Tistrella mobilis: one gene and its partner. The main gene of each other region encodes a partner of the protein of the gene in region 2 in a complex. Links are inferred from orthologs where the notes say so. Each region holds a gene or a part of one and is shown on either strand. Other genes may lie near its edges.

Region 1 (3,225 bases), 570 kb from region 2 along the record:
CGGCATCGAGATGGGCTGCAACTTCATCCAGCAGCAGGATCGGCGCCGATCCTTCCACCGTCCGTTTCAGCCGTGCCACCGCCAGCACCAGGGCCAGCAGCAGCGCCTTCTGTTCGCCGGTGGAGCAGCGCGCCGCCGGCATGCCGTTGCCCTCGTGGGTCACGGCCAGATCCGTGCGATGGACACCGGCCCGGGTCGTCCCGGTCTCGGCATCGATCCCCCGGTTTTCGGCCAGCCGTCGGGCCAGCCCGTCTTCCACCGCAAGGGCGGGCTGGCCGGCAAGTGCCGCCTCCACCTCGCCCTCAATCGCAATCCGGGCCTTGGGGAAGCCGTGACCACCCGCCACCAGAACCGATTTCAGCTGGCTTGCGAAACCCAGCCGCGCAGCCGCGATCGCAACGCCCTTGGCGGCCATGGTCGCCTCCAGCGTGCCAAGCCAGGCGGGATCCCGCCGGCCATCTCGCAGCAAACGCGCCCGCTCGCGCATCGCCTGCTCGTAGGCGGCGATCCGCCCGGCATGGTCGGGATCCAGCCCATAGACCAGCCGGTCGAAGAACCGCCGCCGGTTGCCCGCCCCCTCGACGAACAGCCGGTCCATCGCCGGCGTCACCCAGAGGACCGACCAGCGCCGCCCGAGTTCCGCTGCGCTCGAATTACGCCCATCCACCCGGACAATCCGGCGCTCACGCTCCAGACCGCCACCGGCCAGGCCGGTGCCGACCTCGACCGGACCGTCGGCCGTCTCGACCGTCGCCGCAACTGCCCAACCGCCGCCGGCAGCGCGGATCTCCTCGCCCGGAGCCAGCCGGTCCATTTCCCCAAGCCGCGCACCGCGCAGACCGCGCCCGGGAGCCAGCATAGACACGGCTTCAAGCAGATTGGTTTTACCGGCACCATTGGGCCCGGTCAGCACCACCGGTGCCGGATCCAGCGCCAGACGCAGGGTCGGGTAATTGCGGAAGCCGGTCAGGACCAGCCTGGTGATGGCCGGTCGCATCACGCCGGGCCGCAAGGACGCGGCACCGGTCACGCGCTCCGGAAAATCGGTGAGGTCGGACGTGATCAAATCCGCATCGGCATCAGCACATAGAGCGCACCGGCGTCCGCCGTGTCGCGGATCACCACCGGCGAAGCCCCGTCAGCGATCGCCAGCTCCATCAGATCGCCGTCGATCTGGCCGGCCACATCAAGCACATAGCGCGAGTTGAAGCCGATATCGATGTGCTGGCCTTCGTAGTCGACCGTCAGCTCTTCACTTGCCGAGCCGTTATCCGGGCTGGTCACGGCAAGATCAAGCCGGCCATCGGTGAGCGAGAACCGTACGGCGCGCGACTTCTCGCTCGAAATCGTGGCGACACGATCCACCGCGGCCGCGAAGGGCTTGCAGTCGATGCGCACCATCTTGTCGTTGCCCGCCGGGATCACCCGCTCGTAATCCGGGAACGAGCCGTCGATCAGCTTCGAGACCAGGACCACATCGCCGAAGACGAAGCGGATCTTGGTTTCCGACAGTGCCACAGACACCTCAGCCTCGACCTCGTCGACCAGCTTGCGCAACTCGCCCACCGCCTTGCGGGGCACGATCACGCCAGGCATGCCGGCCGCGCCTTCTGGTACATCCGCCTCGACACGCGCCAAGCGGTGACCATCGGTCGCGACCGCACGCAGCCGGCGGCCATCCGGCCCTTCGGCCACATGCAGATAGATACCGTTCAGGTAGTAGCGCGTCTCTTCGGTGGAGATTGCGAAGCGGGTCTTATCGATCAGCCGCTTCAGCTCCTCGGCCGGCAGCGAAAAGGCGAAGGGCAGGTTGCCCTCGGCGATCTCGGGGAAATCCTCGGCCGGCAGCACCGACAGCGCCGAAGCGTAGCGCCCGGCAGTCAGCTTCACCTGGCCCTTGGCGGCATCAAGCGCCAGCTCGACCTCGGCTCCGTCGGGCAGCTTGCGGACGATGTCGTGCAGCGTGTGCGCCGGCACGGTGGTCCGCCCCGGCTGCCCCACCGTCGCCGGCACATCCTCCACCACCGACAGATCCAGATCGGTGGCGGTCAGGCGAAGCCGGCCCGAGGCTTCCGCCTCGACCTGCACATTGGCCAGGATCGGAATCGTGTTGCGGCGCTCGACGACGCTCTGCACGTGGGTCAGCGCGCGGAGCAGGGCGGCGCGTTCGATGGTCAGCTTCATGTGCGCTCCCGGTGAGGGCTGTCGATCGGCTTGGGGCATGCCCGGCCGGCAGATCTGAGAGGGCGGTGACGGCCCCGGAGACGGTTCCGGACTCTGGCCCCGTCAGGGGCTAGGAGTATACCGCCCGCGCGCGCGTGAAGCCAGTGCGACGGCAGATTTCACCGGGGCGCGGACCGCGCAGCCGGGACGGGACGGATGGCTCCGTTCAGCTTTCCAGCATCCGCCGCAGCAGCTCGATATCGTCGGAGAAACCGGCATCCTGACCGGCCAGTTCCTCGACCTTCTTGACCGCGTGCATCACCGTGGTGTGGTCGCGGCCACCGAATTTGCGGCCGATCTCGGGCAGGCTCGACTGAGTGAGCTGCTTGGCCAGGTACATCGCCACCTGCCGCGGCCGCGCGATGGCGCGCGAGCGCCGGGCGGAGTGCATGTCCGAGACCCGGATGTTGAAATGCTCGGCCACCCGCTTCTGGATGTCCTCGATCGTCAGCCGGCGCTCGTTGGCGCGCAGCAGATCCTGGAGCACTTCCTGGGTGGTCTCCAGCGTGATCGCCCGGCCGACCAGGGTCGCATGGGCGACGACACGGTTGAGGGCACCCTCCAGCTCGCGGACATTGGAGGCGATCTTGTGGGCCAGGAATTCCAGCACCTTCACCGGCACCACCGCACCCAGCTGATCCGCCTTCTGCTGCAAGATGCCGAGGCGCAGTTCATAGGTGGTGGGATGAATGTCGGCGACCATGCCCCAGCCGAGGCGGGAGCGCAGCCGCTCTTCCATACCATCCAGGTCCGAAGGCGAGCGGTCACCGGAAACCACGATCTGGCGATTCTGATCCACCAGCGCGTTGAAGGTGTGGAAGAACTCTTCCTGGGTCGAGTCCTTGCCGCTGATGAACTGCACGTCGTCGATCATCAGCACGTCCACGGAGCGGAACTGCTCCTTGAACGCCATGGTGTCCTTGTAGCGCAGCGCCCGGATGAACTCGTACATGAATTTTTCGGCCGACATATAGACGACCTTGCGGCGCGGATTGCGGCCGC
Region 2 (3,206 bases):
GGCGGGGTCTCGACATAGGCGGCCCCGCCGGTATCGGTCATGGGACTGCCGACGGGATCAGAAGGGCAGGTTGCCCATGCCGGGGATGTTCAGCCCGCCGGTCATCTTCTGCATCTCGTCGTTGACATAGGTCTCGACCTTCTTCTTCGCGTCGTTCACCGCCGCGACGATCAGGTCTTCCAGCATCTCGACCTCTTCCGGATCGACCAGCTTGGGGTCGATCTTCAGGCTGCGCAGCTCGGACTTGCCGGTCATCACCGCAGTGACCATGCCGCCGCCCGACTGGCCGGAGATCTCGACCTTGGCGAGCTGCTCCTGCATCTCGGCCATCTTCGACTGCATCTTCTGGGCCTGCTTCATCAACTGGCCGATGTTGCGCATCACAAGGGCTCCTCGGGTCGGGATCGGATGTTGGCTGCTATATAAAGGCGGGGGGCGGCCGGCGCCAGCCCTGCACCGCCCCGGCGGGCGATGCGCGGTCAGAAATCCGCAAACCGCGCATCGTAATCGGCCCCGGCGGCATCCTCGTCGCCGGCACCATAGGCCTCTTCGTCGAAGATGCCGTCGAACATCTCGGCATCCAGCCGCTCGATCTCGGTCTGGCCGCCGCCTTGTTCGGCAGCAGTGCCGGCGGCGAAGATCGGGGTGACGGCTTCGAGCGTCGCCCCGGGGAAGGCCGCGAACACGGCCTCGACCATCGGATGGCGGCGGGCCAGCGCCAGCATGCGCCGGTTGCGCATCTCGTCGTACTGCACCAGCGTCGGCGTCGCCCGTGCGGCGGCGGCCAGCGCCGGATCGTTGAGGGCGCCGGCCGCCAGCACCTGCCAGGGGGCGTCGTCGATCCGGCTCAGCAGATCCTGAAGCTTCGTGGCGAGCCCGCCATCGGTCCCCGGCTCGAAGGCCAGCACCAGCCGGCGTTCGGCAGCCGTAACCGTAATTTCGGCGACATGGGCCGCGGCGCGCAGTTCCGGCACGATCCGGATCTCCCGATGCCGGCGCAGCAGGTCGATGATCTCGCGCCAGCGATCGAGCCTGGTGCGGATCTCGTCGGGCAGCAGCTGCTCGGGTTCGGCGGCCGGTTCGGGCCTGGTTGTCGGCTCGGATCTGGTTGTCGGCCCGGATTTTGGGGCCGGCACGGGTTTGGGGGCCGCGGGTGCAGGCTTCGGGGCCTCGACCGGACGTGATGTCTCGATCTGACGTGATATCTCGACGGGGCGCGGGGCCTCGATCGGACGTGGAGAAGGGGCCGCGCGGGGCGGTTCGAGGGGGCGCCGGTTTGGCGCCGCCGGGGTCGGCGCTTGAGACGCCCCGGCGGCCGGGCTAGGGCGGGGCGGGGGCCCTCCGGAGCCACCACCCGCAGGGCCGCCCGTCCCGGCATCCTTCAGCATCCGGGCAAGCTCGGCCGGGTCGGGCAGGTCGGCGGCATGGGCCAGACGGATCACCACCATCTCGGCCGCAGCCTGGGGCACGGGGGCGAGGCGCACCTCTCCCAGACCCTTGAGCAGCATCTGCCAGGCGCGGCCCAGATGGGCCATGCCAAGGCGCTGGGCGATGCGATGGGCGGCATCGCGCTCGGCCGCGGTCAACACCGGGCCCTTGCCCTCGGCACCGGCCAGCTTGACGCGGGTCATCAGGTGCACCAGCGCCAGCATGTCTTCCACGATCACCGCCGGATCGGCACCGGCACGGGCCTGATCATCCATGATCGCGAGCGCAGCGGCGACATCGCCCGACAATGTCCGGTCCAAGAGGTCGACCACGATCGCACGGTCCGCGAGGCCCAGCATGTCGCGGACCTGATGTTCGGTGACGCGGCCGGCGCCATGGGCGATGGCCTGGTCGAGCAAAGAGAGGCCGTCGCGCACCGACCCGTCGGCGGCCCGCGCGATCAGCGCCATGGCCGCATCGTCGATCTCTGCCCCCTCGATCCCGGCAATGCGGGAGAAATGGGCGGAGAGCACCTCGGGCTCGACCCGTTTCAGATCGAAGCGCTGGCAGCGCGACAGCACCGTCACCGGCACCTTGCGCAGTTCGGTGGTGGCGAAGATGAACTTCACATGCGCCGGCGGTTCCTCAAGCGTCTTGAGCAGCGCGTTGAACGCGCTGGTCGAGAGCATGTGGACCTCGTCGATGATGTAGATCTTGAACCGCGCACCGACCGGGCGATAGCGCACGCCCTCGATGATCTCGCGGATGTCGTTGACGCCGGTGCGGCTGGCCGCGTCCATCTCCAGCACGTCGACATGGCGGTCCTCGACGATCATGCGGCAGTTCTCGCACACCCCGCAGGGCGCGGGTGTCGGCCCGCCGGTGCCGTCGGGGCCGGTGCAGTTCAGCGCCCGGGCGATGATACGGGCGGTCGAGGTCTTGCCCACGCCGCGCACGCCGGTCAGCAGGAAGGCATGGGCCAGGCGGCCGGTCTCGATCGCATTGGTCAGCGTGCGGACCAGCGCATCCTGGCCGATCAGCTCAGCGAAGGTGCGGGGGCGGTATTTGCGGGCGAGAACGCGGTATTCGACGGGCGTCCCCGTTGCGGCTGATCCCGTCGCCGTGGCGCCGCCGGCCGCATCTGCGGTCGGGGCTGGCTCTGCGGCGATGTCGGATGCGGTCATGCCGGGTTCCGGTCGGGATCTCTGGGAAGAGGGCGGCGCGGCCCGGAAGAGGGATCGAGGCAGGCAGGCGAGGACAAGTGAGGTGGAAGGCTGGCAAATGAGGTGGAAGGCTGGACAGCGACCCGGATCGCAACTCGTTACGGCTGCTGCCTTCCGGCCCTGACCGGGTTGGCGAGGCTCTCCGTCCGCGCCAGCCTTCCGCGGGTCACTATGGGGATGAGGCCCCCGGTTTGCAAGCCCGCTGTGCAGCCTCCGCGGGAGGCGGGCCGGCGGATGCGGCGGCGTGCCGGCGGCGGGACAGCCCCGGGCGATGGTGCTATCGTTCCCGCCATTGCCGTGAAGAGCCGCGAAGTTCCGCCAAAGTCCGAGGACGACCCCGATGTACGACCCGCATGATCCCGACCGCCCCAATGTGCTCGCCGGCCTGCGCATCGATCGCGCCGGACGCCACCGCCGGGATCCGGACTGGATCGCCGCCCGCGCCGCCGCCCCGGAAGCGCGCAGCGTGCTGATCTGGCGCGATCAGACGATCGTGGCCCCCACGGCCGGCGGTATGACCATGGCGCTGCTGGCGGAACTTGGCCGGCTGATCGA

The links.
Region 1: the proteins of P7L68_RS08390 (region 2) and dnaN are in contact, whole or in part, in a cryo-EM structure (PDB 8GIZ), measured with the Escherichia coli proteins. The link is inferred for Tistrella mobilis from one-to-one orthologs.

Annotation. Positions count from the first base shown.
Region 1 is NZ_CP121017.1:786-4,010, reverse strand. What follows is about bases 124-3,033. They hold dnaN (DNA polymerase III subunit beta), read right to left. Parts: upstream 2,185-3,033; coding sequence 1,063-2,184; downstream 124-1,062. Other genes in these bases: dnaA (chromosomal replication initiator protein DnaA), read right to left, coding at 2,390-3,033; recF (DNA replication/repair protein RecF), read right to left, coding at 124-1,066. Also shown: more of recF, read right to left, coding at 1-123; more of dnaA, read right to left, coding at 3,034-3,225. UniProt on the Escherichia coli protein: Confers DNA tethering and processivity to DNA polymerases and other proteins. Acts as a clamp, forming a ring around DNA (a reaction catalyzed by the clamp-loading complex) which diffuses in an ATP-independent manner freely and bidirectionally along dsDNA.
Region 2 is NZ_CP121017.1:575,904-579,109, forward strand. What follows is about bases 47-2,937. They hold P7L68_RS08390 (DNA polymerase III subunit gamma/tau), read right to left. Parts: upstream 2,613-2,937; coding sequence 480-2,612; downstream 47-479. Other genes in these bases: P7L68_RS08385 (YbaB/EbfC family nucleoid-associated protein), read right to left, coding at 58-381. Outside these bases: P7L68_RS08380 (helix-turn-helix domain-containing protein), read right to left, coding at 1-41; nudC (NAD(+) diphosphatase), read left to right, coding at 2,992-3,206. UniProt on the Escherichia coli protein: Part of the beta sliding clamp loading complex, which hydrolyzes ATP to load the beta clamp onto primed DNA to form the DNA replication pre-initiation complex.